DNA from 4 places in the Paenibacillus ottowii genome. Region 3 is predicted to be linked to each of the others. Evidence: predicted binding sites of a transcription regulator. Region 3 holds the regulator's gene; each other region holds the start of a gene.

Region 1 (3,218 bases), 1.5 Mb from region 3:
GACGGTCATTTAAAATAGTGTCAAAAACAGCTAGCAGAGAGTTGGCGTCTGCGGGCAGATACTCACGGATAAATTCTGGTTTCTTATCGGCCAGATGGCCCAACAAACCTGGATCTTGGTGTGTATACCCATTATGATCCTGTTGGAAGACCGTTGAAGTTGCTACAACATTCAGTGACGGGATATCTGCACGCCATCCTTGGTCCGTTGCTTTACGCAGCCATTTGAAGTGTTGAGTGATCATCGAGTCAACCACACGCAGGAAGGCTTCGTAACTTGCAAAGAAACCATGACGACCTGTTAACACATAACCTTCCAGCAATCCTTCCGCTTGATGCTCGGATAATTGGGAATCAATGACACGACCATAAGATGACAAGAATTCATCATTAGGCTCAATAATTTGATCCATCCATTGGCGTTTGGTTACTTCAAAAACAGGAGCCAAGCGGTTAGACATCGTTTCATCAGGTCCAAAGATTCTGAAATTGCGATTCTCTTCATTTAAAACAACCACATCTTTAACGTATTTACCCAAAACCGACATATCTTGCGCAATCACTTTACCAGGCGTGGAGTTATCCAGCGCATAGTTACGGAAATCTGGCAATTTCAAGTCTTTAATGAGGTTACCCGCATTCGCAACAGGGTTCATTCCCATTCGTTTATTGCCTGTAGGCAGAATTTCGGCAATCTCAGCTTTTAAACGGCCGTTTTCATCGAATAATTCCTCTGGTCTATAGCTATTCAACCATTCTAATAAAGCAGGTGCGTGCTGCATATTTTTTTGATCAACTGGAATTGGAACCTGATGGGCACGGAACGAATTTGTATTCGGTACGCCGTCCCATTCCTTTGGACCTGTCCAGCCTTTAGGTGAACGGAAGATAATCACTGGCCACGCCGGACGAGTAAGATCATTATTTTCACGCGCATTCTTCTGAATAGCTTCAATCTTCTCGATGGCAGTATCTAATACTTTCGCCATTTCTGGATGCATGTGGTTAGGATCTTCACCTTCAACAAAAAACGGTTCCCAACCCAAACCTTTAAAGAACGAGGTTAACTCTTCCTTTGATTGGCGAGACATGATCGTTGGGTTACTAATTTTGAAGCCATTTAAATGCAAGATCGGCAGCACTGCGCCATCCGTGATTGGGTTGATAAATCTGTTAGAGAACCACGAAGCCGCTAATGGACCCGTTTCAGCTTCACCATCCCCAATAACAACAGCCGAAATCAAACTCGGATGATCCAAAATAGCACCCACACCATGAGAAAGAGAATAGCCCAGCTCTCCACCTTCATGGATAGATCCAGGTGTTTCAGGAGCAGCATGTGAAGCAATACCACCAGGGAACGAAAATTGTTTGAACAGTTTCTTCATGCCTGCGATATCCTGCGTGATTTGCGGATAGATTTCAGTGTAGCTTCCATCAAGATATGAATTGGAGACCATCACCTGGCCGCCGTGACCAGGGCCTTCAATGTAAAGCATGTTCAAATCATATTTATTAATAACACGATTAAGGTGAGCATAAATAAAGTTTTGGCCTGGAATCGTGCCCCAGTGTCCAATAGGCTTCACCTTTACATCCGAATCTTTCAAAGGTTCTCTCAACAAAGGATTGTCTTTTAAATAAAGCTGACCTACTGAAATATAGTTGGTTGCACGCCAGTAGGCATCCAGTTTTTTCAAATATGTTGGAGATGAGTATTCTGCTAACACGGGTGATAAGGCCATGATGTCCACTCCCTAGTAATTTGTTTTGTAATCTTGTTTGTAATTTATTTCCGGAAATTTCATCTACATGTACATCATAACGCTACGCCGATTAAATTCAACCTTTTTCACAAGTGATACGGTCCAATTTTGTGAAATTTTGAACATACTATGAAATATAAATTAAAAAGACAGTAAAATAGCTCTTACATTAAAATATATAGAAGTTTAAACCAATAAAATTTGTGTTAAATGAAGGATTCGCAGACTCTAATTCTTTTTCAAAAGCATATAAAAAAGACCGGAGAATTCTCCAGTCTTTTCGTTAGTGTACCGATACAAAGGTATTAAATTTTAAATATTTGTAATGAAATCGCATATGTGAAAATTCAAATGGCGTGCCGTTATCCAAAAAGAAAACACCCTCCATAATGCCCACGGGCTCGTTTTCTTTCAATTGTAGTAGCTCTTGGTCATCCTCTTGAGACGGCTCTGCAAAAATAGATAAAAAGGATTTGGTGACGGCCAAGTTTCGCGAGTCCTCTAAATAATTAAAAATAGAACCCTCAATAATCGTCTGATTTAAATCTTGGACAATTTTAATGGGAATGTAGCCCGTTTCGATCATAAAGGGATCGTCATCAAACAGACGTAAGCGAACGATTTTATAAACAAAATCATGAGTATCCAAGAACAAATCGCGCTGTAGCTCTTCTGTCGGTGGAACGACCTCAAAGCTCAATACTTTGATTTTGGGCTTTTTGCCATGCATTTGAAAATTATCAGTAACTCCTAGATTAGAGCCTTCGTAGTTAAAGATAGATTCATTTCTTATGTATAATGGATTAATAAATGTCCCGGAACCCTGCTTTTTGAAAATAATTCCGACACTCTCCATTTTAGTCAGAGCACGCTTTATGGAACTACGACTAACCTGGTAAGTCTCACTAAGACTACGTTCATCTGGCAATCTCATATCGGCAAACTTTCCAGCGAAAATTTTCATTTTAAGATCGTCAATAATTTGCTTATAGACAAATTGTGTCATAAAGTACTCCTCTTTCAGGTCTTCTATAACTCCATATATTTTACCATAAACATGCCCATTTGATCTCATGTTTGTTTGCGTCCCTTTTACTTTACATCCTTATGCATAATACTTCCATGACATATACATCACACCACTGAACATATCTACAAAATAGCCAAAAATACAGAAGTCTCACCTTAACATGCGCATAAGACCAAGCCTGTTTCACACCTTCAAGGGTGTTTGACTAGACCAGGCTAAAATCCTTGAATACATTGTTATTATTTATCTTGTTCAAACGTGTTCTAATAAAAATGGTGGGGGGGAGATCACATTGGCTATCCGCTATAGCGTCATCATTCCAACCTATAATCGAGCTCAGCAATTGCTGCTCACACTCACTTCATTTGAAACACAGACTTATCCGAAGCAACTATTCGAAGTCATTGTAGCTGATGATGGTTC
Region 2 (3,218 bases), 1.3 Mb from region 3:
TGACGTTTTAGCCCCGTGATTGCCACATCCAGTACCCATGATCTGTCCATAGATCTCATCTGTCATTTCCGTTTGCTGACGCACATATTTTTGCAGACTAGCAGATTCACTCACATCGCCGAACAGTACAGTACCAACAATTTTATTATCACGAAGCAGTATCTTTTTGTATGTTCGCTTCCACTCATCCTTCGCTACAATCGCCGTATGCTCAGGCTGAGTTATGAATTCGCCAGCTGAGAAAACATCTACCCCTGAAATTTTAAGCTTGGTGGAAACTACCGATCCTGCATAGCCTTCCGTATCCACGCCTGCCAAATGCTTGGCAATCACACTTCCCTGTTCAAACAGCGGAGCTACCAGACCGTAGCAAATTCCACGGTGCTCAACACATTCCCCTACAGCGTATACATCCGGCATGGAGGTTCTCATGAAATCATCGACCACAATCCCGCGCTTCGTTTCCATACCACTTTCTATAGCTACCTGGATATTAGGCTTAATTCCGACGGCCATTACAACCAAATCTGCCTCCAGCTCGCTTCCATCCGAGAAGCGCAGTCCTTGTACCCGATCTTGACCGTACACTTCCGCAGTTTGCATTTGCATAGCAAACTTGATTCCCTGACGTTCCAGTTCTGCTTTCAACATCGCAGAGCCTTCCCGGTCCAACTGACGTTCCATCAAATCTTCCATTAGATGAACGACCGTAACATCCATCCCGAGATTGACCAAGCCTTTAGCTGCCTCCAGCCCTAACAGACCTCCGCCAATGACAGCTGCCTTTTTATAGGTTTTCGCCGCCTCAAGCATTGCCGAGCAATCGGCAATATCTCGGAAACCAATAACGCCTGGTAACTCTTTGCCCGGAATAGGCAGAATAAACGATTGTGAACCAGTGGCTACCAAAGCCACATCATAATCAATTTCCAGTCCGTCTTCGGTGTGAATTTTCTTGTGCTCACCGTCGATGCTTTTAACCATTTTTCCTGTATATAAAGTAATCCCTTGATCCGCATACCATTGCAAATCGTTCAGTATGATATCATCTATTGTTTTACTACCTTCCAGCACATAAGAGAGCATGATCCTGTTATAGTTCGGATGCGGTTCACTCCCCAGAACTGTAATTTCGTACTTATCTGTTAATTTTAAAATTTGTTCGACCGTATTGATACCAGCCATCCCGTTCCCTATAACCACAAGCTTTTGTTTACTGTTTATCATATACCGGTTCCTCCATTCATTCGACGATATTCCCTATCCGACGACATCTCCTACGTTCCTATGAAATTCTGTTTATGCTTCTTATTCTAATACAGCAGATAGGTCTATATGTGATTCGGATCACAATGGAGTTGTAATTATGAATTATTAGGGATTTCCCCATTTCACTTCAAGGGATAATGGTAAGAGCCGGTAATGATACAGTGAATCAAATGAATCTTTTCAATTCATGTGTAAATACAACCTTTTTAAGGAATACTTTATGAACAACTTATATCTAATGAGACAATGAATTGAATGGTTTGGAGGTAATCCGCATGTGGTCCAAAATCATTTCGTATTTTCCTAGCTGGAGTACACTCTTTCAAGCTGGTCTCGCGTTGATTATTCCTTTAGGAATTTATTATATAAACCACTCGCTTTTTTCGTTTGTCGGCAGTAAGGGAGCCAAAACTAAACATTCTTCCGGTCGTCCGCTCTCTGGCAAACATCACGAAGAAGATGTTGATCAAAAACATGAACCAAGCCCTAAAGTAACCGGGAATTATGATTCCGACTTACAGGCAATTCGTGAAGCTATAGGCCAAAATAGTGATGTGCATTTTCGTGAGTTTGTGATGAAGAAATTTCATACTCGGTCCGTGTTAGTCTTCATAGAAGGTATGCAGGATGAAAAGCTTATGAGCAAGCAGGTTTTAGAGGTTTTGATGTTTGAGGACGGGCAGGGCCAGGATCAACAGAAACAGCCGGAGGGGTTGAGTAACTCTTTTATAAAGGAAAGCCTGATGCCAATTACGCAAATTAGTGAAGTTACCAGTATGGAGGAACTATATGAGTTCATCCTTTTAGGCCATACCGTCTTATTAATTGAAGGAATGAAAGAAGCACTGCTGGTGGGCTCGCCTAACGGCGCTATACGCTCCGTCAATGAACCAACCTCTGAATCGTTGCTCCGGGGACCCAGAATCGGTTTCACGGAAGTATTGAGTGAAAACACTTCGATGCTTCGACGCCAGGGCTTAAATAAAAGTCTGGAAATGAAGAAATTTCAAGTGGGAAGCAGAATCAAAAAGGACCTGGTTATCGCGTATATAAAAGATATTGTGAATCCGGATCTCCTTGAAGAAGTGAAGCGCAGGATTTCAAAAATAGACATGGATTTTTTACCGGAATCCGGTTATGTGGAACAACTCATCGAAGACAATTATTTAAGTCCATTCCAGCAGGCTCATAACACAGAGCGTCCCGACCGTGTTATTAATGCTTTATTGGAGGGAAGAATTGCGATCTTACTGGATGGCACCCCCTTTGCACTTATTGTCCCGGTGACCTTCAGTATGCTGCTTCAATCTCCCGAGGACTATTATGAGCGGTGGATTCCAGGAACACTTTTACGTCTGCTGCGGTTTAGCGGGGCGTTTATAGCGCTTATGGGTCCTGCTTTGTACATCTCTTTTATATCGTTCCATCCCGGTTTGATTCCGACCAAACTGATCATTAGCATTATCGGAACCCGTCAAGGCGTCCCCTTCCCATCGGTCATAGAGGTTCTGATTTTGGAAATCTCTATCGAAATTTTACGGGAAGCCGGTATTCGCTTGCCCAAGCCCATTGGACCTGCGATGGGCATTGTGGGAGGCTTGGTCATCGGTGATGCTGCTGTTAATGCGGGCATCGTAAGCCCATTCTTGGTGATTGTAGTTGCTGTTACTGCTATTTCTTCGTTTTCGATACCGACATACAGTGCAGGTATTACCTTGCGTCTCTTGCGTTTCGCCGGAATGTTCTTTGCAGCAATGCTGGGCATGTTTGGAACCATATTGTTCTTTCTGCTAATTTGTATCCATCTGACGAAGTTGAACAGCTTTGGTGTACCCTATGTAACTCCCTTTTCTCCCATGCGCCTAAGCGATTGGAAGGATGTGTACATCCGGGCCCCTCTATCTCTAATGAAGCGAAGACCTGTAATGATGAAAACACAGCAACGCAAA
Region 3 (3,218 bases):
GTAGTTATTACGAATCACTCCAAGTTGTTCACCGACGTCAAAGCTAGTCACCAACTGCTGCCAAGCTACGAACATCTGGTCATTGATGAAGCTCATCATTTAGAGGAAGTAGCTGGCAAGCACCTGGGCATGCATATGAAATATTTCACACTCGTGCACACGCTGACTCGATTGTTCAAGGACAGTAAAAATGGACAATTGCCTTCGCTACGTCAGCAGTTGGCAAAATCGGGGCATGAGAAGTCAACAGAGTGGGCCTCAACCATTGACCAGCTGTATCCACTCGTTTTAGAGGTTAAGGAAACTTGGGACCTGTTAAGCGATAAGCTGTTTGGCATGTTGCCGGAACGTACTGATGCAACGCCGGGAGAAACAGGGCAGTTTTCTTCACGTCTCAAACCATCGGCCAAGCCCGCAAAGTGGGATCAGGCGGCAGCATTGGAAAATCAGCTTTATGTAACGATGAGCGAAATTTTGCGCAAGGGCGACAAGCTGATGCTGGATGTCAAGGAAGAACATGACGATTATGCGGCAGATAGTCTCATTACAGATATCACGGGTCTGTTTAAGGATTTGGCGGGAATTAAGGAAAATTTACGTTTCTTTATACGACTCGATGATGAAACAACCGTATACTGGCTTGAAGCGAGTGGGCAATTCCGTAGTAAGTCATTGCAATTTTATGCGGTGCCCGTCGATGTGAGCCGTCAGTTGAAAGAAATGTTTTTTGACAAAAAAAGAAGTATTATTCTGACATCTGCTACTTTATCGGTAGATAAGTCGTTTCAGTACATGACCGAGCAACTCGGCTTGCAGGAGGCTGCGGATCAAGGACGATTAATGACTTCTCAGCTCCCATCCCCTTTTAATTACAGGGATCAGGTGTTGCTGGTCATTCCGCGGGATTTTCCGAGTGTGAAGGGCAGTGTAGGGGATGCACACTTTGTAGAGATGCTCGTTAGCTCTCTAGGGGCGACTGCTCAGGCAACGCGGGGGAGAATGCTTGTTCTGTTTACTTCCTATCGGATGCTCCGGCAAGTGTATGAGCCGCTCAAAGAAGCGCTGGCATCCAGTGATATCACCGTGTTAGGACAAGGTGTGGACAGTGGAAGCCGCAGCAAGCTAACCCGCCGGTTTCAGGAAGCCAAAGCTTCCGTACTGCTGGGTACCAGCAGCTTCTGGGAAGGCGTCGATATTCCAGGGAAGGCACTCACTTGCCTGGCCATCGTTCGCTTGCCGTTTCAACCGCCCAATCACCCGTTACTGGAGGCAAAAAGCGAGTTGCTCCAGCAGCAGAAGAAGAATCCATTCATGAAGCTGTCTGTACCACAGGCAGTGATCCGTTTCAAACAGGGATTTGGTCGGTTGGTACGTACAGCGAGCGACCACGGAGTCGTCATTGTCTACGATACACGTGTGATCGAATCCTATTACGGAAAGCACTTTTTGTACTCGTTGCCGGGACCAAAAATGGAGCATATGCCATCTGAGCAAATGGTGCCACGCATTGCGGAATGGCTCCAATCCGCCCCGGAGACAGAGGCACAACGGACGGACACCTAAAGTCCGTTACAATTAGGGGGAGCAAGTATGAAATCAGATAAAATTTCAGAGGCTGTCGTACGGAGATTACCCGTATATTTACGTTATCTGAATGCACTGCACAAACGGGAAGTGGCTACGGTCTCTTCTCAAGAGCTGGGGCAGAGGCTGGATTTGAATCCGGCCCAAATCCGTAAAGATCTGGCCTATTTTGGCGATTTTGGCCGGAAGGGTATCGGTTATGATGTTTCTTATCTAATTGAGAAAATACGCCATATCCTGAAAATCGACCAGCAAATTAATGTAGTGTTGGTCGGAGCGGGTAATCTGGGTCAAGCCCTTTCGAACTATAACGCTTATTTAAAAGACAATATGAAGATTGTGGCGGTGTTTGATTCGTTTCCAGATAAGGTTGGGACCAAAATCAATACCTTAGTCGTTCAGTCGATGGATGAACTGGAAGCAACTGTGAAGGAAAAAAATATTCGAATCGGGATTATTACTGTGCCTGATTTTGAGGCACAGCAGGTAGCTGACAGGCTCATTGAGAGTGGAATTGGAGCGATTTTGAACTTTGCCCCTATCATTCTCAAGGCACCAGCTAACATTCGGATACATGCCACAGACTTTACAACTGATTTGCTTAGCCTCGCGTATTATTTGGAGGATGGAAAGGAAGAAGCACAATATGACAGTGAATAAATGGGTAATTAAAAACGGGTCTTTTGCCGTAAATGGAGCCGAAGCGGGGGTAATCCATGGTTTTATGATTGTGGAGGATAGCCGCATTACTTACATTGGCGAGACTTTGCCTGCTGGTGAGGAAGAGACGGAAACAATCGACGGTAAGGGGCTATTGTTCTTACCTGGACTGGTGAATACTCATGGTCATGCGGCGATGTCTCTGCTGCGAGGGTATGGAGATGACCTGGCCCTTCAAGTGTGGCTGCAGGAAAAAATGTGGCCTATGGAGGCCAAGTTTACATCTACAGATGTGTACTGGGGAACATCTTTGTCAGTGTTAGAAATGCTGAAAGGTGGAACCACGACTTTCCTGGATATGTACGACCATATGGATGAGGTGGCTCGTGTAGCTGAAGAGTCTGGCATTCGTGCAAGTCTGATGCGTGGAGCAATTGGGCTATGCTCAGAAGAAGAACAGCGGATCAAGCTGGCTGAGGCCGTAACTTTTGCGCGCAACTGGCATGGTAAAGCAGACGGTCGTATCACAACCATGATGTCGCCGCATGCCCCGTACACATGTCCGCCTGCGTTTATCGAGAAATTCGTTCAAGCTGCACATGATCTCGATTTACCATTGCATACGCACATGTCCGAGACGATCGCCGAAGTTGAGCAAAACGTTCGTGATTACGGTTTGCGTCCAGTTGCACATTTAGATAAGCTTGGCTTTTTCTCTCGTCCTGCCTTGGTTGCCCACGGCGTTCACTTGAACGACGAAGAAATTGCCTTATTAGCAGAACGAGGTGTGGCGGTCTCCCATAATCCAGGCAGCAACTTGAAGCTGGCAAGCGGCGTAGCAAGAGTGCCTGAACTGCTGCGTGCAGGAGTGACCGTTTCTCTTGGAACAGATGGTCCTGCCAGCAATAATAACCTGGATATGTTCGAGGAAATGCGTCTGGCAGCACTGATTCACAAGGGAGTATCTGGCGACC
Region 4 (3,218 bases), 1.2 Mb from region 3:
CTGTTCTAACAGCCTCAGGCCTAGCGTTCGACCTTCTGCACCGTAGCGAATGGCATTCGAAATGAGATTGCTCAGCACCCGCCCAATGGCTCCTTCGTTCCCCAAGGCATGTATGGGATGCTCCGGGATATCAATATGTACCGTAAACCCCTGAGCCGTCAGCAGATCATAAAACTCCAAAATGCTGCGTCTGCACAGTTCTCCTATCTCCAGTCGGGTCAGTGGAATGTCAGTATCGTTAGCTTCCAGCTTCGCCAAGTTAAAAAAGCTTCCAATCAACTCAATCGCCTCGCTGGTCTTTTGATGAATTCTGGATAGCAGCTTTATACGTTCTTCCGGCAGTATATCCGGATCGCCATCCAGCATCTCGGCATATCCAAGCACAACGGTAAGCGGGGTCTTGAGATCGTGGGAAATGTTCGAAATCATTTTTCGCATAGCGATTTGGCTTCGGTTGTAATCGGCTGATACCCTCAAATTTAAATCTAGTAACCGGTTGATTTCCGTCATGAGTCGCTGCAGTTCCACGTCACCTGTAACATATAGCAGCTTTTCCGCATGATTTACGGTCACGATCCGCTCTAGTAGGGTTCGAACATTCTTGATTTTGCGCTTATAGGCGACACGTTCTCGCCACAGCCATAGGATAACGACGGACATCATAAGGACGACAATCCATTCGAAAATGTTTTCGATGTTCATATCAACCGTTCTCCCATTTGTAACCGATGCCCCACAGTGTCTTAATGTGGACAGGGTGAGAGGGATCTTCTTCAATTTTCTCACGCAGACGACGAATATGGACGTTAATCACGTTCTCATCCCCCATATAATCGTCTTTCCAAATAAATCCGTATAGTTGAGCTTTCGTAAATACCCGGTTCGGATTGGATGCAAACAGCTTCAGGATATCGGATTCTTTGGCTGTTAGCTGAATTTCATTTTCATCACGTGTGACTGTAAAATGATCAAAATCAATGCGCAAATTTCCATAGGTCAACACTTGTGCTTGCGGCTGTTCCTCCTGCTGTTGCAGACGAGCATAGGTAGTCGATCGGCGGATTGCGGATTGAATACGTGCCGTCATCTCAAGCATCGAAAAAGGTTTGGCAACATAATCATCTGCCCCGAAGCCTAGTCCAAGCGCTTTATCCACATCGCTATCCTTAGCCGACATAATCAGAATCGGCACGGCGCTGCGGGTACGAATTTGCCGGATTACCTCCATACCGTCAACCTTTGGCATCATCAAATCCACGAGGATCAGGTCGTAAGTATGACGTTCAAAGGCAATAAGCCCTTCTTCCCCGTCATAGGCGGTGGTTAAATTGTAGCCCTCCTTGGTGAGTGCTTTTAGCAGCATTTCAGCAATAGATAGGTCGTCTTCAATAAGTAAAATATGCTGTGGCATAGGTGTGGAACACCCCTAATTTTTAGATTAGCTCGTGTGGCGAACTGTATCTGAATTATATAGAGCGGTGGAGGGGATTTCCATAACATTATCCCAGAATAATTAAAACTCCCGGGATTGCCAGGGAGCTGCGTCACTAACAATTGCACCATCGCATTCAGAAGAAAGACTTAATTCAATCATAATATGGAATAGATTTCGCAAATCAGCGGGTTTATAAAAATACAGGTTTTTATGAATCTAAAAGTAAAATCGTGAAATATTTCACAATAGAAGTGTTGGCATTTGCACGAGACGGGAAGCATGGACCATGTATGATGCACTTGTAAACATCAAAAATCAAAAAAAAGGAGGTACGACAAATGGAGCATCCATTGCATGTTGCTTCGGAGATTGGGGAATTACAAACGGTTTTATTAAAACGTCCGGGACAAGAATTGGAAAACTTAACGCCGGATTATTTACAGCCGTTATTATTTGACGATATTCCCTATTTGCCGATGATTCAAAAAGAACATGATTATTTTGCCCAAACCTTACGCAATCGAGGAATTGAAGTTCTTTATTTGGAACAACTTGCGGCTGAGGCATTAGTGGATGAAAAACTGAGAGAAGAATTTGTTGACCAAATGCTAGAAGAAGGAAGGGCGGAGGGAAATGTTTCACATCGAATTTTAAAAGAATATTTACTTTCCTTCTCCAATGAAGATTTAGTTCAAAAAATAATGAGTGGTGTCCGAAAGAATGAAATTGAAACGAGTAAGAAAGTGCAACTCCATGAATTTATGCAAGATCATTCTCCATTTCATCTAGTTCCACTGCCAAATTTATATTTTACCCGCGATCCTGCAGCAGTGATTGGGGATGGATTAACGATTAATAAAATGAGAGAAACGGCGCGAAGACGTGAATCATTGTTTATAGAGTATGTCATTAAACACCATCCGATATTTACTAGTCATCATGTACCGATTTGGCTGGACCGCAATTATGAGTTTCCAATCGAAGGCGGAGATGAGCTCATTTTAAATGAAGAAACCATTGCTATTGGTGTATCAGCCCGTACCTCAGCTAAAGCCATTGAACGTTTAGCCCTAAATCTATTTAGCCGTCAAAAAAAATTCAAGAGAGTACTAGCCATTGAAATTCCAAAGTGCCGGGCATTTATGCATTTAGATACCGTATTTACGATGGTTGATTATGATAAATTTACAATTCATCCAGCGATCCAGGGACCGCAAGGAAATATGAATATTTATGTTTTAGAGAAAGGTCCAGATGAGGAGACACTTAAAATTACCCATCACACCTCTTTAATGGAATCTCTAAAAGAGGTTTTGGGCTTAAAGGATTTGGTTCTTATTCTTTGCGGAGGAGGAGATGTAATAGCCTCTGCTCGTGAACAATGGAATGACGGATCCAATACATTAGCCATTGCGCCCGGAGTAGTTGTTACGTATGACCGTAACTATGTATCCAATGCTTTATTGCGTGAACATGGTATTGAGGTAATCGAAATATTGAGCTCGGAATTATCCCGTGGCCGCGGGGGACCACGTTGCATGAGTATGCCCATCGTTCGGAAAGATATTTAAATCATAGAGAAAGTAGGGATAAATATGGGAGAAACGATTTCAAGCTTACAAGGAAAAAGTTTTCTTGCGGAGATAGACTTTACAGAAGAGGAATTGTTGTATTTTCTCGATTTAGCAGCAGATTTAAAAGCGAAAAAGAAAAACGGCATTCCCCATCGTTATTTGGAAGGAAAAAATATAGCTCTTTTATTTGAAAAAACTTCTACTCGTAC

The links. The regulator Rex, encoded in region 3, represses fermentation and respiration genes when NADH is low (regulators of the CRP and FNR family bind a similar motif). The targets are predictions, from matches to a motif close to TTGTGAAATATTTCACAA.
Region 1: ACQQ6X_RS23395 (phosphoketolase family protein) is a predicted target of Rex. The motif match lies at 1,874-1,891, and genes of this name have one in related genera.
Region 2: nirB (nitrite reductase large subunit NirB) is a predicted target of Rex. The motif match lies at 1,336-1,353, and genes of this name have one in related genera.
Region 4: arcA (arginine deiminase) is a predicted target of Rex. The motif match lies at 1,664-1,681, and genes of this name have one in related genera.

The regions. Positions count from the first base shown of each region.
Region 1 covers NZ_CP191577.1:5,017,560-5,020,777, reverse strand. Annotated here, with positions in the region: gene ACQQ6X_RS23395 (phosphoketolase family protein) at 1-1,744, opposite strand, end outside; gene ACQQ6X_RS23390 (GntR family transcriptional regulator) at 2,049-2,840, opposite strand; gene ACQQ6X_RS23385 (glycosyltransferase) at 3,088-3,218, shown strand, end outside.
Region 2 covers NZ_CP191577.1:5,208,044-5,211,261, forward strand. Annotated here, with positions in the region: gene nirB (nitrite reductase large subunit NirB) at 1-1,227, opposite strand, end outside; gene ACQQ6X_RS24155 (spore germination protein) at 1,545-3,218, shown strand, end outside.
Region 3 covers NZ_CP191577.1:992,696-995,913, reverse strand. Annotated here, with positions in the region: gene dinG (ATP-dependent DNA helicase DinG) at 1-1,563, shown strand, start outside; gene ACQQ6X_RS04605 (redox-sensing transcriptional repressor Rex) at 1,591-2,244, shown strand; gene ACQQ6X_RS04600 (amidohydrolase) at 2,231-3,218, shown strand, end outside.
Region 4 covers NZ_CP191577.1:2,202,341-2,205,558, reverse strand. Annotated here, with positions in the region: gene ACQQ6X_RS10575 (sensor histidine kinase) at 1-702, opposite strand, end outside; gene ACQQ6X_RS10570 (response regulator transcription factor) at 704-1,411, opposite strand; gene arcA (arginine deiminase) at 1,774-3,006, shown strand; gene argF (ornithine carbamoyltransferase) at 3,031-3,218, shown strand, end outside.